Linked DNA regions of Parasedimentitalea psychrophila. The protein of the gene in region 1 binds, or shares a complex with, the protein of each later gene. Links are inferred from orthologs where the notes say so. Each region holds a gene or a part of one and is shown in the gene's direction. Other genes may lie near its edges. The genes, in order: trxB and trxA.

Region 1 (15,657 bases):
ACAGAAACTAAAGAATTAGTTTGACAAAAACGAAGATCAAAGGAAATCTAAGAGACAGTCAGGTGCCGCAGAGCACTTCTGACATAATATACCTTAGGGAGGTGACAAGATGCGCAAGTATCTTCTCTCCGCTGTTGCGGCGACTGCTGTAACTGCGGGATCAATAGGGCATGCCGACGAGGCCGCTGCCAACAAATGGATTAACGAAGAATTCCAGCCCTCAGTTCTGACCAAGGACGAGCAACTGGCGGAAATGCAGTGGTTCATCGATGCGGCTGCGCCTTTTTCCGGCATGGAAATCAACGTGCTGTCCGAGGGCATTCCGACCCACAGCTACGAGAGCGAAGTGCTGACCAAGGCCTTTGAAGAAATCACCGGCATCAAGGTCAACCACCAGATTCTGGGCGAAGGCGAAGTTGTGCAGGCGGTTCAGACCCAAATGCAGACCCAGCGGAACCTGTACGACGCTTATGTCAATGACTCGGACCTGATCGGCACCCACTCGCGGCTGCAACTGGCCTATAACCTGACCGACTTCATGGCAGGCGAAGGCGCCGACGTGACCAACCCCGGTCTCGATCTGGACGACTTCATGGGTATCCAGTTCACCACTGGCCCGGATGGAGATCTGTACCAGCTGCCCGATCAGCAGTTCGCCAACTTGTACTGGTTCCGCAAGGACTGGTTCGACCGCGCCGACCTGCAGGAGGCCTTCAAAGCCAAATACGGCTATGATCTGGGAGTTCCGGTTAACTGGTCGGCCTATGAGGACATCGCCGAGTTCTTCTCCAAGGACGTCAAGGAAATCGACGGCACCACCATCTATGGTCACATGGACTATGGTAAGCGGGCGCCGGATCTTGGCTGGCGGATGACCGATGCCTGGCTGTCAATGGCCGGTGCCGGTTCCAAAGGCGAGCCAAACGGGGTTCCGATCGACGAATGGGGCATCCGCATGGAAGCCGGCTCCTGTAACCCATCGGGCGCAAGCGTCACCCGTGGTGGCGCTGCAAACGGTCCGGCTGCGGTCTATGCGATCCGCAAGTGGGACGAATGGCTGCGCGCCTATGCACCACCCGGTGCGGCCAGCTTTGACTTCTACCAGTCGCTGCCAGCCCTGTCGCAAGGCAACGTAGCTCAGCAGATCTTCTGGTACACTGCCTTTACCGCCGACATGGTGAAGCCACAGTCCGAAGGCAACAACACCGTTGACGAGAGCGGTACACCGCTGTGGCGGATGGCCCCCAGCCCACACGGCCCATACTGGGAAGAAGGCCAGAAGATCGGTTATCAGGACGTTGGCTCCTGGACCATCCTCAAGTCGACCCCACTGGACCGTGCCAAGGCGGCATGGCTGTATTCGCAGTTCGTCGTGTCGAAGACTGTGGACGTGAAGAAAAGCCACGTTGGTCTGACCTTCATCCGCGACAGTTCGGTCAACCACGAGAGCTTCTCGGAGCGGGCTGACAAACTGGGCGGTCTGGTCGAGTTCTACCGCTCGCCCGATCGTGTTGCCTGGTCGCCAACTGGCATCAACGTGCCTGACTATCCAAAGCTGGCCCAAATCTGGTGGCAGCAAATTGGCGACGTCAACTCGGGTGCCTTCACTCCACAACAGGCGATGGATCGTCTGGCCGAAGAAATGGACATCACCATGGGCCGCATGCAGCGCGCCGATGAGGCTGCCAATGTCTACGGTGGCTGTGGCCCACGTCTGAACGAAGAAAAAGACGCGGCCTGGTGGATGGCCAACGGTGGCGCCAAGCCAATGTTGGACAACGAGAAGCCACAGGGCATGACCGTCAACTATGACGCTCTGGTTGCCCGCTGGGCGTCTGAATAATCAGGCTCTTTCCTGATGGGCTGAACCCAGCAAGTTGTTCAGCCCTCCTAAGCCCCGGTGATCCTCTCGATCTCCGGGGCGCTTTTCCCCAAGACCGCGCGGCATCGCGCGCAACTGGCTGCTTGCCGGAAAGCCTCACCACGATGGCACTCGAACTAAAATCTGTGACCAAGCGCGTCGGCGCCAATCTGCACATCAAGGAAACCTCCCTGACCCTGCACACCGGTCACTTCAATGTCCTGTTGGGCGCAACCGGATCTGGTAAGACCTCTCTGATCAAACTGATGGCTGGGCTGGACCCGCTGGCCAGTGGCGAGATCTGGATGGATGGTCAGAACGTATCCAAGCTCAACACCCAGAAACGCAATATCAGCCTGGTGCACCAGTTTTTCATCAACTACCCGCATATGACCGTCTATGAAAACATTGCCTCGCCGCTGAAAGTCGCGGGCATGGCGAAATCTGAAATTCAGGGCCGCGTCGAAGAGGCCGCCGATATTCTGCAGCTGCGGCCGATGCTGAACCGGATGCCGCATGAGCTTTCCGGTGGCCAGCAGCAGCGCACCGCATTGGCCCGCGCCATTGCCAAGGAAAGCAAGGCGGTGTTCCTGGATGAGCCGCTGGCCAACCTCGACTATAAACTGCGCGAAGAGCTGCGCGATCAGCTGCCCGAGCTGTTTGCCGGCCGCGGCGCGGTGGTGGTCTATGCCACTTCGGAACCCGAAGAGGCCCTGTTGCTGGGCGGCCAGACCGCGCTGATGGAGGATGGTCATGTGACCCAGTTTGGCGTCACCGCTGACATCTACCGCAACCCGGCCAATGTTTCCGCCGCTGCGGTGTTCTCCAACCCGCCGATCAACACTGCAAAGATCACCAAGCAGGGCAGCAATGCCACCTTGGGATCAGGCGTCAGCTGGGATCTTCCCGGCGCGGCTGCGGGGCTGGCGGATGGCAAGTACACCATCGCCATCCGCCCCCACCATGTGCTGCCGCTGGCAACCGATAAAAACACCGTGCGCCTGTCAGGCAAGGTGCAGGTGACCGAGCTGTCCGGCTCGGAAAGCAGCGCCCATTTTGACATGGGGCACGGCAGCTGGGTGTCGCTGGCATCTGGCGTTCATCCCTACCATGTGGGTGAAACCCATGATTTTTATATGGACCCATCCGCGTGCTACGTTTTTGCACCCGATGGCTCCCGCGTGGCATGAGGCGCATCAATGGCTAAAATAACTCTCTCCAAACTGCGTCACAGCTATTACCCGAACCCGTCGACCCCTTCGGATTATGCGCTCAAGGAAATCGACCTCGACTGGAACGATGGCGGTGCCTATGCGCTGCTGGGGCCGTCGGGCTGTGGCAAATCCACCCTGCTGAACATCATTTCCGGCCTGCTAGTCCCGTCCGAGGGACGCATTCTGTTCGACGATAAAGACGTCACCGACCTGCCGCCAGACCAGCGCAACATCGCCCAGGTGTTCCAGTTCCCGGTGATCTACGACACCATGACGGTCTATGACAATCTGGCCTTCCCGCTGCGCAATCGTGGCCGCGACGAAGAGACGGTCAAAACCCGGGTCACGGCTATTGCCGAGATGCTGGAGCTGACCGATATGCTGGGCCAAAAGGCGGCAGGCCTGAGCCCGGACAACAAGCAAAAGATCTCGATGGGGCGCGGATTGGTGCGCGAGGACGTCAACGTGGTGATGTTCGATGAGCCGCTGACGGTGATCGACCCGCATCTGAAATGGAAGCTGCGCTCAAAACTGAAAGAGCTGCACCAGCGCATCAAGGCAACGATGATCTACGTCACCCACGACCAGACCGAGGCACTGACCTTTGCCGATCAGGTGGTGGTGATGCAGGACGGCGAAGTGGTGCAGATCGGCACCCCGGTCGAACTGTTTGAGCGCCCGGCCCACACCTTTGTCGGCCATTTCATCGGCTCACCCGGCATGAATGTGCTGCCCTGCAGCCTGCGTGACGGGCAGGCCTATTTCACCGACCAGCCGGTGGCGCTGGAAGGGGCGATTTCAGGCACCCCCAAGGGTCGCACCGAAATTGGCATCCGCCCCGAGTTTGTGACCCTCGCCAAAAGCGGCTTGCCGGCAACGGTGAGCAAGGTCTCGGACGTTGGCCGCCACACAGTGGTGGAATGTGACGCCGGCGGCTGCAAGATCCGCGCCATCATCAGCGGGACCGGCCCGGAAAAAGGCGCATCGGTGTTTCTCAACTTCCAACAAAACCAGACCCGGCTCTATGTCGACGGCTGGATAGCCACCCAATCGCAAGAGGCACAGTCATGAAAACCGTAAACCAGAAAGCCTGGTTCTTTGTGCTGCCGGTGCTGCTGCTGGTCGCCTTCAACGCGCTGATCCCGATGATGACCGTGGTCAATTATTCGGTACAGGAGACCTTTGGCAACAATCTGTTCCTGTGGGAAGGCCTGACATGGTTCGAGCAATTGCTGACCGAAGAGCGGTTCTACAAGGCGCTGGGGCGTCAGTTCATGTTCACCGGGCTGATCCTGGCGATCGAGGTGCCGCTGGGCATTGCCATTGCCCTGTCAATGCCACGTCAGGGCATCTGGGTGCCGGTCTGCCTGATCCTGATGGCGCTGCCGATGCTGATCCCGTGGAACGTGGTGGGGGCGATGTGGAACATCTTCACCCTGCCTGACATCGGCTTGCTGGGCTATTTCCTGAACAACGTGCTGGGTATCAACTATGATATGACGCAGGACCCGATTGCCGCCTGGGTGACGATCATCACCATGGACGTGTGGCACTGGACCTCGCTGGTGGTGCTGCTGGCCTATGCCGGATTGGTGTCGATCCCGGACGCCTATTATCAGGCCGCCAAGATCGACGGCGCCTCCAACTGGTCGGTGTTCCGCTTTATCCAGCTGCCCAAGATGAAACCGGTGCTGACCATCGCCATCCTGTTGCGCTTCATGGACAGTTTCAACATCTACACCGAACCGTTTGTGCTGACCGGAGGCGGCCCCGGCAACTCCACCACCCTGCTCTCCATTGATCTGGTGAAACGCGCCCTCGGGCAGTTTGACCTCGGCCCTGCCGCTGCGATGTCACTGATCTACTTTGCAATCACTCTCTTGGTTTCTTGGCTGTTCTATACGCTGATGACCAAAGACGACCTGAACTAAAGGAGACCGTGGAGATGAAAAAACGATCCATCGTCCCAATCATTTACATCCTGTTCCTGCTGCTGCCGATCTACTGGCTGGTGGCGATGAGCTTTAAGACCACAAACGAGATCCTCGGCGGCTTCTCGCTGTTCCCGCAGACCTTCACGCTGGAAAACTACCGGGTGATCTTTACCGATCCGACCTGGTACTGGGGCTATATCAACTCGATCTCTTATGTGACCCTGAACACGGTGATTTCGATCACCGTGGCGCTGCCGGCTGCCTATGCCTTTAGCCGCTACCGGTTCTTGGGCGACAAGCAGTTGTTCTTCTGGCTGCTGACCAACCGGATGGCACCGGCTGCGGTGTTTGCGCTGCCGTTCTTCCAGCTTTACTCAGCCGTGGGGTTGTTTGACACCTATCTGGCGGTGGCGCTGGCCCATTGCCTGTTCAACATCCCGCTGTCGGTTTGGATCCTCGAAGGCTTCATGGCCGGCGTGCCCAAAGAGCTGGACGAGACCGCCTATGTGGATGGCTATTCCTTCCCGCGGTTCTTTGTCACCATCTTCCTGCCCTCGATCAAAGCCGGGGTCGGCGTCGCCGCCTTCTTCTGCTTCATGTTCTCATGGGTGGAACTGCTGCTGGCCAAAACCCTGACCGCGGTGGCCGCCAAACCCATTGCCGCCATCATGACCAAAACCGCCTCAAGCGCGGGATATGAGCTGGGCCTGCTGGCGGCGGCGGGCACATTGACAATCATTCCGGGCGCAATCGTGATCTACTTTGTCCGCAACTATATCGCGAAGGGTTTCGCGATGGGGAGGGTGTAATGCTTTCATGGATGGCCTGGACCTGGCCCACAGCATTGGTCTTTATCGGTATCTTCTCGGCGATCGGCACGCTGATCATCCTCGAAATCCGCACCCCCGGCGGCGATGAACGCAAGGGAGTGCTGGGGCTGGTCACCACCCGTGGCGACCGGTTGTTCATCGCGCTGCTGGGCTCCAGCTATATATTCCTGGCCTGGCTGGGATTGTTTGGCACCCCGCTGTGGATACCGCTGCCAATGGCCATAGGCTGGGCCGTGTTCTGCTTTCGCAAGGTCTGACTTGCAGCGCGCGATCCGGGTCACCAATGACGCGGATCGCGCGCATATTTTGGCAACACGCGCCGCGGCAGGCGCAACATCTAAAAAATTAGTTTTCAAAATCATAGCCTTTGCCTAAGATGGCGAGACGCCAATAAACGGACCGGACACCAGACCCCATGCGAAAAAAGCAGGACAACTCGCTTCTGACCGAGGTTGAACTCGAATTCATGACCGTGGTCTGGGCAACCGGTGGCGGCACTGTGCGTGACCTTTTGGCCGAGCTGAACAAGCTGCAGGAACGGGCCTACACCTCGGTTGCAACCGTGCTCAAGATCATGGAACAAAAGGGCTTTCTGTCCAGCGAACGGTTGGATCGTTCACTGGTTTATCGCCCCGCTGTGCCCAAGGCAGAGTATCAAAAAACCACTCTCAAAAACCTTTCGAGCAAACTCTTCAACGATACCCCTGCAGCGCTGGTGGCGCGGCTGGTCGAGGACGAAGAGGTGACCAACGAAATGCTCGTGGAAATGCGGGCGCTGTTGACTGAAAGGCTGGGGGACAATGCAAGCTGATGCTCTGTTAAATGCCTATATCGATCTGAACCTGCTGCTGCTGGTTGGCGCCGGGATCTGGATCGGATTGCGACGATTGCTGACCCGTCATGGGCTTGGCAACGCCTTCTTGCCGCAGCTGAGGCTGCTCAACCGGCTGACCGTTTTGCTGGTTGCGGCGCCGCTGCTGGCGCTGGGGTTCACCACCTGGGTCATTCCGCACCCGCCGAACATCTCGGATATGCTGGTGTCGCAATTCCTGCAGGGCCACGTCAGCCTTAGTGCCACCCGCTTTGAGACCCTCATCGGCCTGCGCGAGGATCTGGTGCGCAGCCTGTTGACGCAACAGGCGGTCTGGGCCCGCGCATTGGTGCTGCTGTTTGCCATTGGCGCCGCGCTTTGCAGCCTGCATGTGATCACCTCTGTGCTGCGTCTGCGCGACTGCCTGCGCAGCGCCTTTCTGTGGAAGAAAATCGGCCGCGTTGAGCTGCTGATCAGCGATACCGCCTCGGTGGCCTATTCCACCCGCGGGCTGTTGCGCCTCTATGTGGTACTGCCCTCGGCGCTGCTGCATGACCCCCGCGATCTGCGGCTGACCATCGCCCATGAGTTGCAGCATTTCCGCCAGCGCGATATCGAATGCGAGTTTCTGCTGGAAATGCTGCGGCCGCTGCTGTTCTGGAACCCGGCCTATTTCCTGTGGCGCAGCGAAGTCCGCGTCCTGCGGGAATATGCCTGTGATCAGGCGCTGATGGCGCGGCCTCAGTTTGACGCCCGCGCCTATTGCGAATGCCTGATCCGCGCCTGTGCCATGGCGGCACAGGACCGGGTGTTGTTTCGCCGCCGCAGCCCCGCCGTCGCCCTGGTGGACCGCCGCGAGACCCGGCGCAGCGCCACCCTGGAGCAGCGCATTCTGGCGGTGACGGCCAAGGCCTCTCAGTCTGACCATCGGCTCAGCTGGGCGCTGCTGTCGGGCCTGCTGGTCGGCGCCGTGCTGGCCACCACGCTGCTGATGCAACGGCCCAGCGACTGGAGCCATGACCGGCTGATGCTGTCCACCATCGTCAATCTGGAACGCATGGCCAACCGCAATTCCTCCAGCAGTGACCCGGTGCAAAGCTTCGGCCTGGCGACCTTCGACTAACCGCCCCGACAGCTATAAACCTGACAGCCACAAGCCAGACAGCCCAAGAAAGACCCGAGCCCATGAGCCGTATTGATGCGCACCAACATTTCTGGTCTGTGGCCCGCGACGACTATGGATGGCTCACCCCTGAGCTGGAAACGCTCTATCGCGATTTCCTGCCAGCTGATCTTGCCCCGGAGCTGGAGCGCCATCAAATCGCCGCCACCATTCTGGTGCAGGCCGCCCCCAGTGTTGCCGAAACCCGGTTCATGCTATCGCTGGCCGACGATCACAGCTTTATCAAGGGCGTGGTGGGCTGGGTTGATTTCGAGCACCCCGGTGCGGCGCAGCAAATCTCTGAGCTGGCCGAACATGCCGCCCTGGTGGGCCTGCGGCCGATGATACAGGATATTGCCGACCCGGACTGGATGCTGCGACCCGACCTGACGCCCGCCTTTCAGGCGCTGATCGCCCAAGGTCTGACTTTTGATGCGCTGACCCTGCCGCCACATCTGCCCAATCTGATCCAGCTGCTGCAGCGCCACCCGGATATGCGGGTGGTGATCAACCATGGCTCCAAACCGCTGATCCGCGATGGGCTGATCCAGCCCTGGGCGGAAAACATGGCAGCTCTGGCGCGCGACACACAGGCCTACTGCAAGCTCTCGGGGCTGGTGACCGAGGCAAACGCCGACTGGACCACCGAGGATCTGAAACCCTATGTGGATCACCTGCTGAGCTGTTTTGGTCCTGATCGACTGATCTGGGGCAGCGACTGGCCAGTTTGCCTGCTCGCCAGCAGCTACGAGCATTGGATGGAAACCACCGACAGTTTGTTGTCGGGTCTCTCCGCCAGTGAACGCGATGCCATTTTGGGTGAAAATGCTGCCCGCGCCTATAGCCTGCGCGACTGATAGGCCCGGACTATTACCTGCCGAAAATGGCGGCTTAGGCCTTTTTGGCCAGACGTTGTTCCAGCACCTCAAACGGCACTCCGGGGTCGTCCTTGGCACCACGGATCACCAATGAGGTCTTGACCGAGGCCACATTGGGTGTGGTCAGCAAGCCACCGGTCAGAAAGTTCTGAAAGGTGCTCAGATCCGGCGCCACGCATTTCAGGATGAAATCCACCTCGCCGTTCAGCATGTGGCACTCCCGCACCAGAGGCCAGCTGCGGCATTTTGCTTCAAAGGCGCTCAGCTCCACCTCGGCCTGGCTTTCCAGCCCCACCATGGCAAACACCTGCACCTCGAATCCCAGCTCGCGGGCGTTCACCTCAGCATGGTAGCCGCGGATAAAGCCGGCCTCCTCGAGGGTGCGCACCCGGCGCAGACAGGGCGGTGCCGAGATGCCCACCCGTTTGGCCAGCTCCACATTGGTCATGCGCCCATCGGCTTGCAGCTCCGAAAGTATCTTGCGATCAATCGGGTCCAGGCGTGTCGTGACCATGTTCAGCTCTCCCTCAAATGAGGGTTTCTTATAGCACCGCTGGCAAGCCGCGCAATTATATTTCGTGTTAGCGCAATTATATTTGCCTGATGGCATTATCCCCCTGTGTCACCGCAGTTTGACCAATCCGCGCCCTTCCGGGGGTTTAAGAGATAACCCGGGGCGGCTATATGAGTTGCCAACCGGCGGCTTACCCGCTTTGCCATCAAATTTGGGGATACATCGATGACTGACACGCGCCACACCAAGGTTCTGATCATTGGCTCGGGACCTGCGGGATACACCGCCGGCGTCTATGCCAGCCGCGCCATGCTGGAACCAATCCTGGTTCAGGGCATTGAACCCGGCGGCCAGTTGACCACCACCACCGAGGTCGAGAACTATCCCGGCTTCACCGAGGTGCAGGGCCCGGACCTGATGGTCAAGATGCAGGACCACGCGCAGGCAATGGGCTGTGAGATCATCGGTGACATCATCACTGAACTGGACACCAGCAAACGCCCCTTCACCGCCAAGGGCGACAGCGGCACGGTCTATACTGCAGACGCGGTCATTCTGGCCACTGGTGCGCGCGCCAAATGGCTGGGGCTGGAGTCTGAGGAGAAGTTCAAGGGCTTTGGCGTCTCGGCCTGCGCCACCTGCGACGGGTTCTTTTACCGGGGTCAGGAGATCGTGGTGATCGGCGGCGGCAACACCGCGGTTGAGGAAGCACTGTTCCTGACCAAGTTCGCCTCCAAAGTCACGCTGATCCACCGCCGCGACGAGTTGCGCGCCGAAAAGATCCTGATCGACCGGCTGATGAAAAACGACAAGATCGTGCCGCTGTGGTTCAACACTCTGGAAGAGGTGATCGGCACCGAGGACCCACTGGGGGTTGAGGGGGTCGTCGTCAAAAACGTCAAGACCGGCGAGATCACCGAGATCCCCTGCAAGGGTGTCTTTGTCGCCATCGGCCATGCCCCGGCCAGCGAGCTGGTCAAGGACTCGCTGGAGACCCATGCGGGCGGCTATGTGGTGACCAAACCGGGCAGCACCGAAACCAGCATCCCCGGCGTGTTTGCCGCCGGGGATCTGACCGACCACATCTATCGCCAGGCGGTGACCTCGGCCGGTATGGGCTGCATGGCGGCGCTGGACGCGGAACGGTTCCTGGCTGAACAGGACGACTGATTGCCCCCTGCCCCCTAGAACAAGTGACCCAGCCGACCGGGCTTCCTCCCGGTCGGCTGAAACTGACAAGACGGCTCTGACCCGTGGCGCCGCGCCGGCTCTGCTGTGGGTCTTGGGGAAAAATCTTGACCTGAACCGCAACATCCAGCACCCTGACCGGATCAACCGGAAAGATAGGTCCATTGGCGCAGGCAATCTGGCAGGGCAATCTGGTTCAGCGCAGCCGAACCGTGAGCGGGATTTTCCTGCTGGTCTATGCATTCTTCCATTTCCTGAACATCGCGGCCGGTCTTGTCTCCCCTGATTTTATGATTCAGGTGCAGGAGGCGCGCGCACTGGCCACCGGCCACCCTCCCGGTCAGATCCTGCTGTTTGGCGCGCTGTTGCTGCACGGTGGGCTTGCCCTTTGGCAGGTCGCCAGCCGCCGTACCCTGCGGATGACGGTGGCCCAGGCGGTGCAGCTGTTCTTTGGCCTGGCGATCCCGCTGCAGCTGATCCAGCACGTCGTTTTCACCAACTACGCCGACCGGGTCTTTGACGTCGAAGACCAGATGTCTTCGGTGATCCTGTTGCTGTGGAACTCGCCGGAGATCTGGCACCAGTACCTGCTGCTGCTGGTGGTCTGGGTGCATGGCTGCATCGGCATGCACATGTGGCTGCGGATCACCTACTGGTGGCGCCCGATTGCACCCTATCTGATCGGCGTGGCGGTACTGGTGCCCACATTGGCGCTGGCCGGGCTGATCACCGAAGGCCGCAGGATGTGGGCTATCTATCTGGTGCCCGGCAATGCCGAGGCCATCCAGGAAGATTTTAACTGGCCCGACCTGACTGAATTGGCGCATCTGACCCGGGTATATGAGATCAGCCTCTGGGTGTTTTTCGCCCTGTTGGGGATGGCCATCAGCGCCTTCTATATACGCCGGTTTGCCCGCAAGCGGCAATCGGTCAGGATTCACTACGTAAACGGCCCCGACATAACCGTCGAGCGCGGCTTGACGCTGCTGGAAATCTCGCAGCTCAACGGCGTTCCCCACACCTCGCTGTGCGGCGGCAAGGGGCGCTGCACCACCTGTCGGGTCGCCGTCACCAAAGGTGGCGACAGCCTGCCCGCTGCCAGCCCAGCCGAGGCACGCGCGCTGCGGGCGGTAAAAGCACCCGGGGATGTCCGCCTGGCCTGCCAGATCTACCCGACCGCGGCGCTGACGGTGAAACGAGTCTATCGGCCCAAGGGGCGACGCCGGGTCCATTCGGCGCAGGGCGAGGAGAAGACCATCGCGGTGCTGTTCCTCGACATCCGCGGCTTCACCGCCCGCTCGGCCGATCTGCTGCCCTATGATGTGGTCTTTCTGCTGAACCGGTTCTTTGACGCCGTGGTGCCCGAGATCACCCGCGCCGGCGGCACGGTGGACAAATACATGGGCGACGGGCTGCTGGCCCTGTTCGAGATGGACAGCTCCGCCGCCTCATCCAGGGCCGCCATAGAAGCCGTCAGCGACATCGGCGTCGCGCTGGCCCGTTTCAACAGGCTACTGGCCTCAGAGGGGGATGAGCCGGTGCGGATCGGCATGGGCCTGCACACTGGCACCGTTGTGCTGGGTGAAATCGGCACCACCAGCAATGCGCCACGCACCCTCATTGGTGCCACCGTCAACACCGCCAGCCGCCTTGAGGCCAAGACCAAGGATCTTGGCGTCGAACTGCTGATATCCGAACAGGTGGTGCAGACCGCGGGCCTCATGGCTGCGACGGCAAAATTCCACACCTTCGAGCTGCGCGGAGTCGAGCAACCGCTCAACGCGCTGCCGGTGCAACAGGCCTCGGCTCTGGTCATGCTGCTATCGGCGCCGCCAGAGCCAGTGGACACGGTTACAATTCTGTCTGAACAGGTGTAAAAGACACGGATGTTTTCCTTAGCAACTGAGATCAGGCCGGAAACATTCCCGTCTGACACCAATTCGGCACATTCCATCCTTATTCCGCCCATACGCTAGACTTTAGTCACCTCTCCGGGGTATTTCGCCCCAGAAAACCACCGCGATCAAGCCAAATCCAGGACAACCCCCTGTGCAAGTGATGAGAGATTTCACATGAAAATGAATAGTAATCTGGCCCCCATTCCAGAACTTTATGTTTCCTACGACTCGGCCCAGAAGTTGAAGTCCGAAGCGGGCAACCTCAAAAGCCACGACCTGTCTCCACGCCAGATCTGCGATCTGGAATTGCTGATGAATGGTGGGTTCAACCCCCTGAAGGGCTTCCTGTCCGAGGCCGATTACAACGGCGTTGTCGACAATATGCGGCTGGCAGATGGTCAGCTCTGGCCGATGCCGATCACCCTGGACGTTTCCGAAGATTTCGCCGCATCGCTGAAAGATGGCGAAGACATCGCCCTGCGCGATCAGGAAGGCGTCATTCTGGCGACCATGACCGTCACCGATAACTGGCAGCCAAACAAGGCGCATGAGGCCGAGAAGGTGTTTGGCGCTGACGACGACGCCCACCCGGCGGTCAACTACCTGCACAATCAGGCGGGCAAGATCTACCTTGGTGGCCCGGTCATCGGCATCCAGCAGCCGGTGCACTATGACTTCCGCGCCCGCCGCGACACCCCAAACGAGCTGCGCGCCTATTTCCGCAAACTGGGCTGGCGCAAGATCGTGGCGTTCCAGACCCGCAATCCGCTGCACCGCGCCCACCAGGAGCTGACCTTCCGCGCCGCCCGCGAGGCGCAGGCCAACCTGCTGATCCACCCGATTGTCGGCATGACCAAACCCGGTGACGTCGATCACTTTACCCGGGTGCGCTGCTACGAGGCGGTGCTGGACAAATACCCGGCCGCCACCACCAGCATGAGCCTGCTGAACCTGGCGATGCGGATGGCTGGCCCGCGTGAGGCGGTCTGGCACGGGTTGATCCGCGCCAATCACGGCTGCACCCACTTCATCGTTGGCCGCGACCACGCCGGCCCCGGCAAGAACTCAGCCGGTGACGACTTCTATGGCGCCTATGACGCCCAGGATATGTACCGCGAGAACCAGTCTGAAATCGGCTGTGAAATGGTTGATTTCAAACATATGGTCTATGTGCAGGAACGCGCCCAGTACGAGCCCAACGACACCATCGAAGATCGTGATAACGTCACCATCCTGAACATCTCGGGCACCGAACTGCGCCGCCGTCTGGCTGAGGGTCTTGAGATCCCCGAGTGGTTCTCGTTCCCTGAGGTGGTCACAGAGCTGCGCCGCACCAAGCCCGCCCGCTCCAAGCAGGGGTTCACCGTGTTCTTCACCGGCCTGTCCGGCTCTGGCAAGTCCACCATCGCCAACGCGCTGATGGTCAAGCTGATGGAAATGGGCGGTCGCCCGGTGACGCTGCTGGATGGCGACGTGGTGCGTAAAAACCTGTCCTCGGAACTCGGGTTCAGCAAAGAGCACCGTGACCTGAACATCCGCCGCATCGGCTATGTTGCCTCCGAGATCACCAAGAACGGCGGCATCGCCATCTGCGCACCAATCGCGCCTTATACCACCACCCGGCGTCTGGTTCGCGAAGACATCGAAGCCTTTGGTGCCTTTGTCGAAGTGCATGTGGCCACCACATTGGAAGAATGCGAACGTCGCGACCGCAAGGGACTGTATGCGCTGGCGCGCGCTGGCAAGATCAAAGAGTTCACCGGTATTTCCGATCCCTATGAGATGCCGACCAAGCCGGAGCTGTCGGTGGAAACCGAAAACGTCGAGGTCGACAACTGCGCCCATCAGGTGCTGCTGAAACTGGAAAGCATGGGTCTGATCTCAGGCTGATTTACGCCTGCGATCTGCCCCTACAACGGCCCGCCCAACAGGTGGGCCGTTATCGTTTAAAGACCTATGTTTGCGCCAGCCCCGGCGGATTTGCCCGGCAGCGGCTGCACGCCTCAGGCCAAGGGGTTTCGAACTGGTTTTCCAACCTCGAAATCATAGCCAAACAAATCAAAATCACGCGCATAAAGAGCCTCGACGCGCCGCTTTGAATCCGCCGAATAATAGGTCCGGTAATCCTTACGTTTCGTCGCATTGACCCGAGGCAGCGCTCCCTCATGTGGAATATTTAGAAATCCGCAAAGCTGCGCAAATCCATTGTCCAGCTCTTCTTGAAAAAGAAGACGGTCAACCTGCAAATCGCCCGCGCGGTTCACCAGCCATGTGGTTTGATTGCGCGGCAATATTCTGTCTTTTTTCTCCAGATAAGACAGGAAATCCGAAAAGCTCCAACTCTGTGCGTCCCTATGGCGACGGCCATGAGTATTGGACTGCGTGAACACATAGCTGGACACCGCATGATCATAGGGATTGCGCACGATGGCAAATTTGTGAAGCCTCTGAAACAGCGCAGGATCCAGTTTGGATTTGAATACCGCCGATGTGGAATGTCCACGAATATAGGCTTTCTCGGGGTTCTCTTTCACCGGAAGCCACGAAACCGCACGCCGCAGCAAGGTTCTGTTGCGGCTCACACAATAGGGTCGCAAAGCTGCGTGTACAGTGCTGCCGGCAGTTTTTGGGATATGCACAAACAAAAAGTTTTTGCTCAGGGAAATCGGCATCGGCGCAAGCCCTCTTTATCGGCAATGGAAGAATTAAGTCAATTTTTTCAGATTACTATCAGATAAACCGCCTTGGTCAATGGGCCGCCACAGAGAGCCAACCCGGGCCCTGTGGCCACCCTGGGATTGAGACAACAGCACCGGAAATACCCCTTTGAACTGCAGCACGGCAGGACATCACAAATAAGCGCGGGGTGCTGTTCGGGCCAATGCATAATGTTCCCTTTGCAGCGGCAAAGGAAGACGCCGAAATCGCGAGCTGACAGCTGGGGTCTGCCGCTGTTTTCCACCACCTCGGCGCTGAAATCAGCGGCGCCCTGCGATGTCCCTCGTTATCGAAACATCGCAGGGATGAGGGCGGGCGGCTGCAACATTCGCCATCTCCCAGCGTTAAAACGCAATTGGGAAATCTTGGCGGAGGATCGAAAATACATTACGATAGGAAACAGCTCCCCTGACCTCAGGTAGAGGACTGTGAATGCCCATTTACAAAAAGAACGGCAAGGCTGTTCTGTTCGTTCATATCCCCAAATCTGCGGGGACAACTGTTGATCACATATTCCTGTCCAACGGCTGGCAGGTTACCTTTCAGGATGGTGGTGGCCGCGCCGATACAATCCTGCGCCATCTGAAATGCTCCTTTCAGCATTTTCACGCCACCCTGCTGACACAAATGATCAATCCAAACAGTTTCG
Region 2 (15,603 bases), 890 kb from region 1 along the record:
TTTGGGGGCCTACTCCTACAAGATCAGCTCGGAAATGCGGTCGATGTCTGATGCTCTGGCCGCCACGCAGCTGGCCCTTTCGCGTGAACAGAAGCTGACCGACCTGGGCGGCGTGATCGCGGCTGCCGCGCATGAATTGGGCACCCCGCTGGCCACCATTAAACTGGCCAGCGCTGAATTGATCGAGGAATTGGAAGATCACCCCGATCTCCGTGCCGACGCCACCTTGATTCGCGAGCAGGCCGATCGCTGCCGCGACATCCTTCGGGATATGGGGCGGGCCGGCAAGGACGACCTGCATCTGCGTCAGGCACCCATTTCCACGGTGATTCTTGAGGCCGCCGAACCGCATATGCATCGCGGAAAATTCATTCATTTTGAGGAAGGCCCGGCCGAAGGTGGCAGTTTTCAGCAGCCAACGATCCTGCGAAAACCAGAAATTATTCATGGGCTGCGCAACCTCGTGCAGAATGCGGTGGATTTTTCCCGCGCCAATGTCTGGGTCGAATCGAGTTGGACCGACACGGCCATAACGCTGCGCATATATGATGACGGCGCCGGCTACCCCTCGCAGATGCTGGGGCGGATTGGCGATCCCTTTGTGCGTCAGGGCCGTATCGACAGTGACCGCAAAACGCGCCCCGAATATGAAGGCATGGGGCTGGGGCTGTTTATTGCCAAAACGTTACTGGAACGCACCGGGGCAAGTTTGCGCTTTGCCAACGGCAGCGATCCCTCCCAAACCATTAGCCTTCATCCCGACCGACCGGGCGCTATTGTCGAAGTGTACTGGCCCCGACAAAAGATAGATGCGATAGAGGGCGAAAATGCGGTTCCTTTGGGTCAAAATCAACCGATCGAAATTTAACTATTCATCTTTAGGCAACCAGTTAAACATCAATTAACTATTATTGAGGCAAGATAGGGTTAACAACTGATCAACTAGGCAGGACAACATGCAGAACATCGTCTCAATCGAATGGCTTGTTTTGGCAACTCTATGTGCAGCTACTGCTGCAGTTGCGGTCTGGTGGCTCTCTCCGACCTCTGGCCAAAGGGGGATGGAACAGGATCTGCTCTCCGGTGATAGCCGGACAGATGCGGTGTTCCTGTTTGATGATGCCAACCTGATCGGCTGGTCGACTGGCGCCCGCAAGATTATTGGCGACAAGGCTGAAGGCTTCAGCTGGACCACCCTGCGGGATCAACTGGCGCGCAGCTATCCAGGTCTGCCTCAATCACCGGGCTTTTTAAAAGATGTCGGGCCACTCATCCTGTCCGGAACAGCGACTGCCGAATCCCACGAAGCGCATTGTGAATGGATCGACGGCATTACCCGTGTTCAACTGCGCCGCAATACCTCTGAAGCCAGGGATAAGACCCTTGACCAGGAATTGACCACGCTGCGTGCGGCGGTGCATCAGGCACCCTATCCGGTCTGGCTGCAATCCGAAGAAGCCGAGGTCACGTGGTCCAACTTGGCTTATGACAATCTCAGCCAGAAATTGCGTGGACGCAACGTCGATTTTGCCGATCCACTGTTTGCCGACCTGTCCGAACCGATGGCCAGCGGCAAGGCCGAGCGGATCTCTATCCCGCTGCCCGATACCAATAAAAAACTGTGGTACAATATCTCAACCACCGAGACCGAGGCGGGTTGGCTCTGTCATGCGGTGGACATCAACGCGGTGGTCGACGCCGAAGTTGCCCAGCGGAATTTTGTGCAAACACTGGCAAAAACCTTTGCCCAGCTGTCTATCGGCCTGGCAATCTTTGACCGCAATCGCCAGCTGGTGCTGTTTAACCCGGTGTTGATCGACCTAACCGCCCTGCCCGCAAATTTCCTCAGCTCACGGCCAAATCTGCTCAGCTTTTTCGACCGTCTTCGCGATCAGCGGATGATGCCAGAGCCGAAGAATTACACCAGCTGGCGCCACCAGATGGCGGACCTTCTCGAGGCTGCCGCAGAGGGCCGCTATCAGGAAACATGGTCGTTGCCATCGGGTTCAGTCTATTCGGTCAGCGGCCGGCCGCACCCTGATGGCGCCGTCGCCTTCCTGTTCGAAGACATTACCGCAGAAATCACCCTGACACGTCAGTTCCGCTCGGAACTGGAAATGGGCCAGTCCATCATGGATCAAATGGAGGAGGCCATTGCCGTGTTTGCAAATGACGGCACCATGACCTTCTCGAACAAGGCCTACCGCGATTTGTGGCGGATGGACCCCGAGGCCAGCTTTGCCAAGGTCTCCGTGGTTGACGCATGCCGTGTCTGGCAGGATATGTGCGCCGCAACCCCGACCTGGGGGGAGTTGCGTGATTTTGTAAACGGCCACGAGAACCGCGAGCAATGGTGGACCCATGTCCAGTTGCGCAGTGGCAAGCCGCTGATTTGCAAAGTTTCTTCTGTGCAAAATGGAGCGACAATGGTGACCTTCCGTGCGCCAGGCCCCTCTGTTGCGCCGAAAGAACAAGAGCGTTTTCGGATCACCCAGCAAGACGGCTAAAACTGCAAACCAGCTTGCAGCGCCTAGCCTGCGGGGCCATTGTGCAGCATGACACTTTGCCACGCGACCCGCTCCCTTTCCTCTCCGCAGGAAACTGCCGATCTGGCCACTCGCATCGCCGCGGCTCTTCGCCCCGGCGATTGCCTTTTGTTAGAAGGCCCTATTGGTGCCGGCAAAACCCATTTTGCCCGACAGCTGATCCAGTCCTTGTTACCCATTTTCGAAGACGTACCATCGCCAACCTTCACTCTGGTGCAGACCTATGATGTGCCCACGGGCGAGTTGTGGCACGCGGACCTATACCGGCTGTCGTCATTGGATGAAGTCGAGGAACTGGGCCTGATCGAGGCCTTTGACACCGCGATCTGCCTGATCGAATGGCCCGACCGACTGGCCGAACTGACCCCGCCACACGCGTTGCACCTGCGGTTTGCGCTGGACATTGATCATGCGGATACCCGTCACCTGACCTTCACCTGGAGTGATGAGAAATGGCACCTCTTACTGGACCGGATAGCCAATGACTGACCGAAACGATCTGGCCGCCGCCTTTCTGGCAACAACCGCCTGGGCCAATGGCAGCCGGAGGGATCTGGCGGGTGATGCCTCGAATCGCCGATATGAGCGGGTGTCTGCCCCGGTCACAGGGCTGCCCGCAGTCCTTATGGATGCCCCCCCCGGCAAGGCTGAGGATGTCGCTGCCTTTGTGCATATTACCAATCACTTGCGTGACGTTGGTTTAAGCGCACCTGAAATACTGGCGGCAGACATCGATCATGGGTTTTTACTGATCGAAGATCTCGGTGACGACCTTTATGCCCGCATCCTGTTGCGCCAGCCCGCGCTTGAAACGCCTCTGTATCAGGCCGCCACTGATGTCTTGGTAAAGCTGCACTCCGCAGCCATGCCGGATCTGGATATCATGAGCCCGCGGGTGATGGCACAATTGGATGAAATTGCATTCACCCATTACCGCGACGGGATACTCGGCGCCCAAGACCCCGATTTGGCAGCCCTATTTGTCGATCAGTTCGAAGATATTCTGCACCACAGCGCCAAGGATGATCCCGTTCTGGTGCAACGGGATTATCATGCCGAGAACTTATTATGGCTACCGGATCGCGACGGCATTGCCCGGGTTGGGCTGCTGGACTACCAGGCAGCTCTGGCTGGTCATCGCGCCTATGACCTGATGTCACTGCTCCAGGATGCCCGCCGCGATGTTCCGATCCACATCGAGCAGCAGATGATTGACCGCTATATCGCCAAAACCGGCGTCGATGGCACAAAATTTCGCACCGCCTATACGGTGCTGGGCCTGCAACGAAACCTGCGCATTCTTGGTGTGTTTGCCCGTCTGTCGCAGGACTATGGCAAGCCGCAATATGTGGATTTGATCCCCCGGGTTTGGGCCCAGATGATCCGCGGGTTGGATCACCCGGCACTGGCCCCTGTGGCCGGGATGATCCGCAACAATCTGCCACCGCCGACACCTGAAAACCTGGACAGGCTGAGACCGTGATGCAAACCCACCCCTCGTCCGTGATGCTGTTTGCGGCCGGCTTTGGCACCCGAATGAAGGCCCTGACCCGGGACTGTCCCAAACCGATGATCAAGGTAGCGGGCCGGCCGCTGATTGATTATGCGCTGGATCTGGCCCGCGAGATTGCACCGGATCACATCGTGGCCAATCTGTTTTACAAGCCCGAACAGCTAAAGGCACATCTGGCACCACTGGGGGTGCTGCTGAGCCATGAAACCCCGGACATTCTGGATACCGGTGGAGGTCTGCGTCATGCCTTGCCGCTATTGGGGGATGCGCCGGTTTTCACCATGAACACGGATGTGATCTGGTCCGGCCCCAACCCACTGAAACTGGCACGCGACGCCTGGGACCCGGATCAAATGGATGCGCTGCTGGTTTGCGTCCCGCTGGCCCGCGCGAGGGGGCGTATCGGGGCCGGCGATTTCACCGCTGACAGCCATGGCCGCATCAGCCGCGGTGGCGATCTGGTCTATGGTGGCGTGCAGATCGTGAAAACCACCGGATTGCTCAAAATCAACAAGACCGTCTTTTCTCTCAATGAACTTTGGAATCAAATGCATGATGCGAGCCGTCTATTTGCCCTGCAATACCCAGGTCACTGGTGTGATGTTGGCTATCCCGAAGGCATTGAAGTGGCCGAAGATTTGTTGAAGTCACATGATGTTTGAACCGTCACCCACCCCCCGCATCTTTGCCCTGCCCTGCGGCACCGATTTTCCCCGCGCCCTTGTCAACGGGTTGACCCAACGCAGCCACGGGCAGCCCCCCGAAGCGCTGGCAAAGGTAGAGCTGATCGTCAACACCCAACGCATGGAACGTCGCATCCGCGGGTTGTTCGATGCCGGCCCGAACCTGCTGCTCCCCCATATATCGCTGCTCAGCGACCTGTCAAAACGCGCAACTCTGCACGGATTGCCCGCTGCCCTGCCGGTGCTGCGACGGCGGCTTGAACTGTCACAACTGGTCGCCAAACTGCTGGACGCAGAGCCCAGCCTGGCAGCAAGATCATCGCTGTATGACCTGTCAGACAGTCTGGCGGCATTGTTTGACGAAATGCAGGGCGAGGGTGTCACCACCGATACCATCCGGGGCCTCGACGTCTCGGATATGTCTGACCACTGGGCGCGGGCGCAGAAATTCATTGGCATTGCCGACGAATTCACCAACACCCACAGCGGTGCGATGGACGTTCAGGCGCGCCAGCGAAAGGTGGTGTTGGACCTGATTGACAGCTGGCAGGAAACCCCGCCGCAACATCCGGTTGTTCTGGCTGGTTCAACCGGCTCACGCGGCACCACCCTTCTCCTGATGCAGGCCATCGCCCGCCTGCCGCAGGGTGCGGTGGTCCTGCCCGGCTATGATTTTGATCTTCCAACCGAGGTCTGGGCGGGTCTCGACGATCCGCTGATTTCAGAAGACCACCCGCAGTTCCGGTTTCACAAACTCATGATTGGCCTAGATCTGACACCAGCTGACATAAAGCCCTGGTGCGATAGCCCCGCCCCTGCACCGGCGCGCAATCGGCTTGTTTCCCTGTCGTTGCGCCCGGCCCCGGTCACCGATGCCTGGATGACTGAGGGCCCCATGCTGCGCGATCTGGACAAGGCCACCAAAAATGTAACGCTGATCGAGGCGCCGAATCCGCGCGGCGAAGCACTGGCGATTGCCCTGCGGCTGCGTCAGGCGGCTGAGGACGGCCAGACCGCGGCGCTGATCACCCCGGACCGGATGCTGAGCCGTCAGGTTTCGGCGGCGCTTGACCGCTGGGATATTCTGCCTGACGACAGTGCCGGCCAGCCATTGCAGCTGTCCCCACCGGGTCGGTTCCTGCGCCATGTGGCTGAATTGTTTTGCAAAGACCTGACCGGCGACAGTCTTTTGACACTGCTAAAGCATCCTCTGACCCATGATGGTGATGCTCGTGGCGATCATTTACGACACTCCCGCGAGTTGGAATTGCAATTGCGCAGCGCCGGCCCTCCGTTTCCCGATGGCGCCTGTTTTGACCAATTTGCCGCCAAACGTGAGCTTCTTGCCGGCTGGAGCACCTGGCTAACGGATCATTTTGCCGATCAGGTGATTGCAACGGAACTGCCGCTGAGCGAATGGGTCTTTTGCCTGCGCGATCTGTCCGAAGCCATTGCCAGCGGCAGCCAAACCAACGGCGCCGGCAATCTTTGGGATAAAAAGGCCGGCCGCGAGGCTCTTAAGGTCATGCAGGAACTGGCCGCCGAAGCCCACCACGGCGGCGATATGACCGCCCGTGATTTTGCCGATTTGCTGGGCGCGCTCCTGTCACAGGGCGAAGTCCGAGACCGCGACGCGCCGCATGGAAAGATCATGATTTGGGGCACGCTCGAGGCCCGCGTGCAGGGTGCGGATCTGGTGATTTTGGGCGGATTGAACGAGGCCAGCTGGCCCGAGTCCGCCAAACCTGACCCCTGGCTGAACCGTCAATTGCGCAATCAGGCCGGGCTACTGCTGCCCGAGCGCCGGATCGGGCTGTCCGCACATGATTTCCAACAGGCCATCGCCGCCCCCGAGGTTTGGCTCAGCCGTGCCATACGGTCCGACGATTCCGACACAGTTGCCTCGCGTTGGCTGAACCGGCTGTGCAACCTGCTGGATGGATTGCCGGATCAAAACGGGCCAAACGTCTTGCAGGCCATGCGCGATCGCGGCCAGACATGGCTCGACTGGGCTGTTGCCCTTGAGACACCGACAAAGACATCCCCAGCCACCCGTCCATCGCCACGGCCGCCGGTACCTGCTCGTCCGCGCCGGTTGACCATCACCGAAATACCTCGTTTGATCCGCGACCCCTATGCGATCTACGCCAAACATGTGCTGCGGCTAAGGGTGCTTAACCCGCTGGTTCGGGTCCCCGACGCATTGCTGCGTGGTATCGTGGTACACGAGGTGTTTGAGCATTTCATCAAGGAAACACTGGATGATCCCAGCCTGCTGACCCGCGAGCATCTGCTGCAGAAATCCCGTGAACTGCTGGAACAGCACGTGCCCTGGCCGGTGGCGCGTTGCCTGTGGTTATCACGGGTGAACCGGATATCCGGGGATTTCATCCAGGCAGAACAGACCCGCCGCCTGAGCTCTCACCCGATCGCCTTTGAAGCCAAGGGCGAGGCCCGGTTGGAGCCGCTTGATTTCACCATTGCCTGCCGCGCCGATCGCATAGATCAGGATGACCGCGGCTTTCTGCATCTCTACGACTACAAAACCGGTGCGCCGCCCTCTGAAACCCAACAGTTGAAGTTCGAAAAACAATTGCTGATCGAGGTGGCAATGGCCGAGGAAGGCGCCTTTGAGGATATCGGCCCCAGGGAAGTATCCCGTGCCATGTTCATCGGGTTGGGCACCACAATGAAGGAAGTCCGCGCGCCGATCGACAAAGAGCCCCCGGCCAAGGTTTGGCAGGACCTGCGCGAGCTCATCGGGGCCTATTTCGAGCCTAACCAAGGGTTTTCGAGCCGTCGAATGCTGCATCTGGACACCGAACTGGGCGATTATGATCACCTTGCACGGTTCGGAGAATGGGACCGCAGCGCCACACCAGAACCTGAGGATCTGACATGAACATGCGCGACGCCGCATCCGAAGCGCAGTACCGCGCTGCCCGTCCGGATGCTTCGACCTGGCTGGCCGCCAATGCGGGGTCCGGTAAAACCAAGGTACTGACCGACCGGGTGGCACGATTGCTGCTGCGCGGGGTTCAGCCGCAGCATATTCTGTGCCTGACCTATACCAAAGCAGCCGCCAGCGAGATGCAGAACCGTCTGTTCAAACGCCTGGGCGAATGGGCAATGTTGCAGGATGCCCAGCTGATTGCCGCATTGACAGAACTTGGCGCCGAAGAGGCCATCTCAGCCGAGGGGTTATCACAGGCGCGGACTCTATTTGCCCGTGCATTAGAGACCCCCGGCGGGCTGAAGATCCAGACCATCCATTCGTTCTGCTCGTCCCTATTGCGTCGCTTCCCGCTGGAGGCTGGCGTCAGCCCACAGTTTTCTGAAATGGAAGACCGCGCTGCAACCCTGTTGCGGGCGGAAATCGCCGAGGATTTTGCCAAAGGTGACCAGGCCCATTTGGTCGAGGCGCTGGCACGGCATGTCACCGACAGTGACTTTGACGCTCTTACCACCGCGATCAGTCATCGCCGGGCCGGCTTTGAAACTCCGACAGACTGGGCCGATTTGCTGCAGCTGTTTGATCTGCCGGATGCCTTTGACGAAACCGCGCTGAAAGCCCTGGTTTTCCTTGGTGGCGAAGAGCAGCTGATAGCGCGCACCCGCGACATGCTTGCCACCGGTGGCACCAATGATCAGAAGGCGGCGCTGAAACTGGCGGCAATCACCCAACCCACCCTGTCGGATCTTCCAGCACTGGAAAGCGTGTTGCTGACAGGGGCCAGCGCCAAAGAGCCGTTCAGCGCCAAGGTTGGGTCTTTCCCCACCAAAAAACTGCGCGGATCACATGCCTCACTGATGGACCATCTGGAGCCCTTGATGTTGCGGATCGAGGATGCGCGGGCCAAGCGGCTGGGGCTTATGGCGGCGCGAAAATCGCACGACCTGCATCAGTTTGCCGCTGCCTTTGTCCCTGAATACAGCCGTCGCAAACAACTGCGTGGCTGGCTTGATTTTGACGATCTGATCCTGAAGGCGCGGCAACTGCTGAACGACCCCGCCGTCGCAGCCTGGGTGCTGTACCGTCTGGACGGCGGTATCGACCATATTCTGGTCGACGAAGCGCAGGACACCAGCCCGGTGCAATGGGATGTGATCGAAAAGCTGGCACAGGAATTCACCTCGGGCGAGGGTGCGAGATCGGATGTGGAACGCACCATTTTTGTGGTCGGCGATAAGAAACAGTCGATTTATTCGTTTCAGGGGGCCGATCCAGATGCCTTTGACCGGATGCGGGCCGAGTTTGGCAGCCGTTTGCGCGACACCGGAACCGAATTGCAGGATGCCTCGCTCGATTTTTCTTTCCGCTCATCAGCGGCGATTCTGGGGCTGGTTGATCTGGTGTTTCAGGACATGCCCCGGGCCGGTTTTCACAAGGAATCACTGCACCGCGCCTTTAAATCCGACCTTCCGGGGCGGGTTGATCTTTGGCCGGTGGTGGAAAAGGTCGATGACAAGGACGAGCGCGACTGGACCGACCCGATGGACCGGCCCGGGACCCGCCATCACAATGTCATTCTGGCCGAACGCATTGCTTTGTCTATCAAGCAGATGATCGACGATGAGGTGACCATCCCCGAAGATGGCGCAACCCGTGGAACATTCATCCGCCGCCCGGTCCATGCCGGCGATTTTCTGATTTTGGTGCAACGACGCTCGGATCTTTTTTCCGAAATCATCCGCGCCTGCAAGGCTGCCCACCTGCCCATCGCCGGCGCTGACCGGCTCAAAGTTGGAGCTGAACTGGCGGTCAAGGATCTGGCAGCGCTGCTGTCTTTCCTCGCCACGCCAGAGGATTCACTGTCGCTGGCCTGTGCGTTGAAATCACCCATTTTCGGCTGGTCCGAGCAAATGCTGTTCGATCTGGCCCATCGCCGCACTTCCAAATACCTGTGGACAGCCCTGCGCGATCGCGCAGCGGATTTCCCGGACACCATGGAAATTATCGACGACCTTCGCAACCAGACCGATTTCCTGCGCCCCTTTGACCTGATCGAGCGCATTTTGACCCGCCACAATGGCCGCAAGAATCTACTGGGCCGATTGGGCCCCGAGGCCGAAGACGGTATCAACGCCCTGTTGTCGCAGGCGCTGGCCTATGAGCGCACCGATATCCCCAGCCTGACCGGGTTTCTGGTCTGGATGCAAACTGATGATCTGGAAATCAAACGGCAGATGGGCGCAGCCGGCAGCATGATCCGGGTGATGTCCGTGCATGGCTCCAAGGGTTTGGAATCGCCCATTGTGATCCTGCCCGACACCGCCAAGCGACGGGCTCCACGCGATAGCGAAATCATGCTGGCGGATGGCACGCCTATTTGGAAAATCCCCACCGCGCAAATGCCGGCTGCGATGCTCGCCTCGCGAGAGGCGGCGCAGGAAAAACAACAGAATGAACGATTGCGCCTGCTCTATGTTGCGCTGACACGGGCCGAGAAATGGCTGATTGTGGCCGCTGCCGGCGATCTCTCGAAAGAGGGCGATAGCTGGTATCAGATGGTGCAAACCTCTCTGGGTGACGCCGGCGCGGTGACGCTGGACACCGCAGGTGGTCCGGGACTGCGGCTGGAGCACGGCGATTGGGATGACCTGGAGTTCAAGCAGCTTGAGCGAACCAAACGGGACATACCCGCGCTGCCACAGGTGTTCTCAGTTGCTGCAGCCCCCTATCAGCCGCCGCCCGCTACCCTTAGCCCATCGGATTTGGGCGGAGCCAAGGCCTTGCCCGGGGATCAGGGGTTGGACGAAGAGCAGGCCAAGGCCCGTGGATCGCGCTTGCATCTGTTGCTGGAACATCTGCCTGCCGTGCCGTCGGAAAACCGGGCACAGATCACCCAGAACCTGCTGCGGGACTGCGAAGATCAGGCTGAGCTGCTGGCAGAGGCGACAGCGGTGATCCAGAACCCTGATATGGCGGCGATCTTCGCCCCAGACACCCTGGCCGAGGTCTCGGTCACTGCGCAGCTGAACAGCGAGCGCCTGCACGGCATAATCGACCGGTTGATTGTAGCGCCCGACAGGGTCATCGCGGTGGATTTCAAATCGAATGCCACGGTTCCCAAAAATCCTGCGCAATGCCCCGAGGGGGTGCTGCGGCAAATGGGCGCCTATGCCCATGCTCTGACGCAGATCTATCCCGACCGTCAGGTTGAAACCGCGATTGTCTGGACCCGCACCGCCACCCTGATGCCGCTACCACACGATCTTGTGTCAGTGGCATTAATGCGACGTCTGATACCTTGACGATCCGCCACGCCATTCCTAGGTTCCAACTCCAGTTGCCACACACTCATGGAGACATGCATATGTCCACCGTAGCCGTCACCGACGACACATTCGAAGCCGAAGTCACAAATTCCAAAATCCCCGTAGTGGTGGATTTCTGGGCCGAATGGTGCGGACCCTGCAAGCAAATCGGCCCCGCTCTCGAAGAGCTGGCCGCCGAATATGGCGACAAAGTCAAAATTGCCAAGATCGACCTCGACAGCAACCCAAATGTTGCCGCGGCTATGGGCGTGCGCAGCATCCCAGCGCTGTTTTTGTTCAAAGATGGTCAAGTGATCTCAAACCGGTCGGGCGCTGCCCCCAAATCTGCGCTGCAAAGCTGGATCAACGAAGCTCTGTAATCGCATCATATCAATAAGTTACACAAGGGCGTCCCAATCGGGGCGCCCTTTTTGCGGTCGGCATTCCGAAACCACCAATCCCGCCATGCATCAGACAAAGAAAAAGCCGCCCTGGGAGGAGCGGCGGCTTTAACTTTTCGACTATTGTCGGCGATCAGAACAGATCAGCGCGGGTCAGGCCGATGTCCTGCAGCTGGTCACTGCTCAGGCGCGACAGCAATTTGCGTGTGACACGCGCTTCGTTCCAGGCAAATGCAGAGTTTTTCAACTCAAGAATACTATCTACGACACGAAGAGTGGCGACTGCTCCCAGAGGAGCTTGGGTGTTTGCGGCTACATATGCCATGGTACGCTTCCTTTGATCTACCAGCCGACACTGTGTCGGTTGTTGACCCTCATGTAAGACCGCAGACCGAGTCTCACAATTGCCAGTTCAACAGCCCTGCAATGCGCACAGTGCATAGCAAGTTAGCCCTATGTGAACCGTTGCCTCTGCAGGTTTTGCCCCCCATATACATAGGGCAATCAATTGGAGGCATTCATGGCAAACGATCAGTTCCCCGGCTGGCACGGCACCACAATTATCGGCGTCAAAAAAGGTGGTGAAGTTGTGATTGCCGGTGACGGACAAGTGTCCTTGGGTCAGACTGTGATCAAAGGCACCGCGCGCAAGGTGCGCCGCTTATCCCCCGGCGGCTACGATGTTGTGGCCGGCTTTGCCGGCTCCACCGCCGATGCCTTTACGTTGCTGGAACGGCTGGAGGCCAAGCTAGAGGCAATGCCCGGCCAACTGGCCCGCGCCAGTGTTGAATTGGCCAAGGACTGGCGTACCGATAAATATCTGCAAAAGCTGGAGGCGATGCTGATTGTCACCGATGGGACAGATCTGCTGGTGATCACCGGTGCCGGCGATGTGCTGGCGCCCGAGCATGAGGTTGCAGCCATTGGCTCTGGCGGTAATTTTGCCCTGGCTGCGGCAAGGGCGATGATGGACAGTGATAGATCCGCCGAACAGGTGGCCCGCGACGCGATGGCCATTGCGGCTGATATCTGTGTCTACACCAATGGCAGGCTCACTGTCGAAACCATCACCACATAAGAATTTTCTAAAATTCTTAGGAAAATTCTTCCTTAGAATTTTGGCGGCCCGAAAGGATGGATTATGACAGACCTAACCCCCCGCGAGATCGTTTCCGAACTGGATCGGTTCATTATCGGCCAAAACGACGCCAAACGTGCTGTTGCCGTGGCGCTGCGCAATCGGTGGCGCCGCAAGCAATTGTCGGATGACCTACGGGACGAGGTTTACCCCAAGAATATCCTGATGATCGGCCCCACCGGTGTTGGCAAAACTGAAATCTCCCGACGGCTGGCAAAACTGGCCCGCGCACCGTTTATCAAAGTCGAAGCAACTAAGTTTACCGAAGTTGGTTACGTGGGGCGCGACGTGGAGCAGATTATCCGCGATCTGGCAGATTCCGCCATTTTACAAACCCGCGAGCTGATGCGCGAGGACGTCAAGGCCAAGGCGCATCAGGCCGCCGAGGAACGGGTGCTTGCGGCTCTTGTTGGCGACGAAGCCCGCGAATCCACCCGCGATATGTTCCGCAAGAAGCTGAAATCGGGGGAGCTGGATGACACCATTATCGAGCTGGATCTGGCCGATACATCCAATCCAATGAGCGCATTTGAGGTTCCGGGCCAACCGGGATCAAACATGGGCATGATGAACCTTGGGGATCTGTTCGGCAAAGCAATGGGCGGCCGCAGTATCCGCCGCAAAACAAGTGTTGCCGAAAGCTATGAGATTCTGATCGGTGAAGAGGCCGACAAACTGTTGGATGATGAGACAGTCACCCGTACCGCGTTAGAGTCCGTTGAGCAGAACGGTATCGTGTTCCTGGACGAGATCGACAAGGTTTGCACCCGCTCGGATGCACGCGGTGGCGATGTCAGCCGCGAAGGGGTGCAGCGCGATCTGCTGCCGCTGATCGAAGGCACCACCGTGTCCACCAAACATGGACCGATCAAGACCGACCATATCCTGTTCATCGCATCGGGTGCGTTTCACACTGCCAAACCGTCGGATTTGCTGCCCGAATTGCAAGGCCGGCTGCCGATCCGGGTTGAGCTGCGGGCACTGACCGAAGAGGATTTTGTCCGTATTCTAACCGAAACAGACAATGCGCTGACCCTGCAATATACCGCCCTGATGGGCACTGAAGAGGTCATTGTCAGTTTCACCGATGATGGCATCGCAGCACTGGCCAAGATCGCGGCCGAGGTGAACCAGTCGGTCGAAAATATCGGCGCGCGCCGGCTGTACACAGTGATGGAACGGGTGTTCGAAGAACTCTCCTTCACGGCGCCAGATCGCGGTGGCGAAGAGATCGTCGTGGATGCCGGTTTTGTTGACAAGAATCTTGGGGCGCTGACAAAATCTGCCGATATCAGCCGATATATGCTGTAACTAAGGCTCTGGATTGATGCCTCTGGACATTCCCGGAGGCATCGATAGCCTGTCGTAAATATCGAGTGGCAGAGTTTCTATGGGTGTATTAATTCGATCGGCTTTTGCGATTGCCTTGGTTTTTATGGCGTCTTGCATTGACCGCAGCTTCACCCCGGTTATGCCCGAGGCACTGGAGGTTGGCACTCCCAAAACCATTTTTGTCGCGACAATCCGCGAACCCGTGCCAAATGGCAGTTTTGGTCCCGGACGATCTGATCAATACAGCCTGCTGGAACTCACCGTATCAATCCCACCAAACCGCCAAACCGGGCAACTTAGTTTTGCCTATGCCAAACCAGATCCGGAAACCCAGTTTACCATGGCCGGGCGGCGGGTATTTGACGACCAGTCCGGTTTTTACACGCGGATAAAGGCAGAAATGGCCAAGCTGCCCCGTGACCAGCGTGAAATTACCGTGTTTGTGCATGGCTTCAATTCCACCCAGGCCGAAACCGCCTTTCGTGCTGCCCAACTGGCACAGGATATCCAGCTGCCGGGTGCCACAATGATTTATTCCTGGCCTAGCCAGGGCAATCCACTGGGCTATGCCTATGATGGAGACAGCGTTCTGTTTGCCCGCGATGGGCTGGAACGGATGTTACGCCAAATCCGCTCTGCTGATGTGGGTCGGGTGGCCTTGGTTGCCCATTCCATGGGCTCACAACTGGTGATGGAAACCCTGCGACAAATCGAAATACAAACCCCCGGCTGGTCGGCTGCCAATCTGAACGGAGTGGTGTTGATATCGCCAGATCTGGATGTCGAAGTGTTTCGCAGTCAAATGAACCGCATCGCCGAGGTGCCGCAGCCTTTTGTTGTTTTTGTCTCCAGCAAAGACAGGCTGCTTAATATCTCCGGACGGCTACGTGGAAATCACAACAGTGTAAGACTGGGCAGCCTGACCTCACTGGAGGCGGTGGCCGGTTTACCGATCAATATTATCGACACCACGGCATTTTCGGATGATGCGGTGTCGTCCCATCTGGTGGCGGGCACATCACCGGCGCTCATTGCAATACTGAAATCGGCCCGAAAAACAGCGAATGCCTTTGGTCGCGATGCTGTATTTCTTGCGAACTTATTGCCAGGGCAAGTGATCAACGCAGATGGGGCAACTCAGGTCAGCCTGCGCAATACGGGTTCAGACGAAAGATAAAACCAGTGTTATCGGGACCGTCGAAGATAGACATAATAGGCGCCTGAGCCACCGTGACTGATATGGGCCGGCGTGATCTGCAATACACCCTGCGCCAGTGGCGCCAAAGACAGCCATTGTGGCACCTGATGCCGCAGCACCCCGCGAGGTGTTGGAATGGGGCCGGGCTCATCACGGTCTTTGCCCTTGCCCGTCACCACCAGTACCAGCCGCTTGCCAGAGGCCTGTGCGGACAGAATAAAACGGATCAGGGCGGGATGCGCCGAATCGACCCGCATGCCATGCAGATCCAATTTACCTTCTGGCCGCAGCTTGCCGCGTTTCATGCGGGTAAAAGCCTTTTGATCCATCTGTAGCGGAGACCGGAACAGCCGATCGGTAATTGCGGGCTTCAGATCATGTTTGAACGGTTTTTGGCGCGCATGGCTGCCAAGCTCAAAACTATCCATGCGCGGAAGTGGATGTTTCGTCGGCTTTGGTTTTGGCAGTGGCAAGGCCGGTGGCGCGCTCTGCGCGCCGGGATGCAGGCGCTCGGCCTTTTTCACCACCTCTTGC

Evidence for each region.
Region 2: the proteins of trxB (region 1) and trxA are in contact, whole or in part, in a crystal structure (PDB 1F6M), measured with the Escherichia coli proteins. The link is inferred for Parasedimentitalea psychrophila from one-to-one orthologs.

What each region holds. Positions count from the first base shown.
Region 1 is NZ_CP127247.1:2,501,634-2,517,290, reverse strand. The notes cover bases 8,635-11,401. They hold trxB (thioredoxin-disulfide reductase), read left to right. Parts: upstream 8,635-9,429; coding sequence 9,430-10,374; downstream 10,375-11,401. Other genes in these bases: QPJ95_RS12205 (adenylate/guanylate cyclase domain-containing protein), read left to right, coding at 10,557-11,401; QPJ95_RS12215 (Lrp/AsnC family transcriptional regulator), read right to left, coding at 8,704-9,204; QPJ95_RS12220 (amidohydrolase family protein), read left to right, coding at 8,635-8,669. Also shown: QPJ95_RS12260 (ABC transporter substrate-binding protein), read left to right, coding at 110-1,843; QPJ95_RS12255 (ABC transporter ATP-binding protein), read left to right, coding at 1,987-3,051; QPJ95_RS12250 (ABC transporter ATP-binding protein), read left to right, coding at 3,061-4,146; QPJ95_RS12245 (carbohydrate ABC transporter permease), read left to right, coding at 4,143-5,006; QPJ95_RS12240 (carbohydrate ABC transporter permease), read left to right, coding at 5,021-5,818; QPJ95_RS12235 (DUF2160 domain-containing protein), read left to right, coding at 5,818-6,096; QPJ95_RS12230 (BlaI/MecI/CopY family transcriptional regulator), read left to right, coding at 6,255-6,650; QPJ95_RS12225 (M56 family metallopeptidase), read left to right, coding at 6,640-7,773; more of QPJ95_RS12220, read left to right, coding at 7,836-8,634; more of QPJ95_RS12205, read left to right, coding at 11,402-12,269; QPJ95_RS12200 (bifunctional sulfate adenylyltransferase/adenylylsulfate kinase), read left to right, coding at 12,465-14,180; QPJ95_RS12195 (sulfotransferase family 2 domain-containing protein), read right to left, coding at 14,294-14,962; QPJ95_RS12190 (sulfotransferase family 2 domain-containing protein), read left to right, coding at 15,441-15,657.
Region 2 is NZ_CP127247.1:1,604,916-1,620,518, forward strand. Bases 10,007-12,719 are described here. They hold trxA (thioredoxin), read left to right. Parts: upstream 10,007-11,059; coding sequence 11,060-11,380; downstream 11,381-12,719. Other genes in these bases: addA (double-strand break repair helicase AddA), read left to right, coding at 10,007-10,997; QPJ95_RS07785 (DUF1127 domain-containing protein), read right to left, coding at 11,535-11,726; hslV (ATP-dependent protease subunit HslV), read left to right, coding at 11,922-12,479; hslU (ATP-dependent protease ATPase subunit HslU), read left to right, coding at 12,543-12,719. In the rest of the region: sensor histidine kinase RegB, read left to right, coding at 1-868; QPJ95_RS07750 (PAS-domain containing protein), read left to right, coding at 957-2,507; tRNA (adenosine(37)-N6)-threonylcarbamoyltransferase complex ATPase subunit type 1 TsaE, read left to right, coding at 2,556-3,035; QPJ95_RS07760 (aminoglycoside phosphotransferase family protein), read left to right, coding at 3,028-4,029; QPJ95_RS07765 (nucleotidyltransferase family protein), read left to right, coding at 4,029-4,721; double-strand break repair protein AddB, read left to right, coding at 4,711-7,644; more of addA, read left to right, coding at 7,641-10,006; more of hslU, read left to right, coding at 12,720-13,850; QPJ95_RS07800 (alpha/beta hydrolase), read left to right, coding at 13,930-15,048; QPJ95_RS07805 (Smr/MutS family protein), read right to left, coding at 15,057-15,603. UniProt on the Escherichia coli protein: Participates in various redox reactions through the reversible oxidation of its active center dithiol to a disulfide and catalyzes dithiol-disulfide exchange reactions.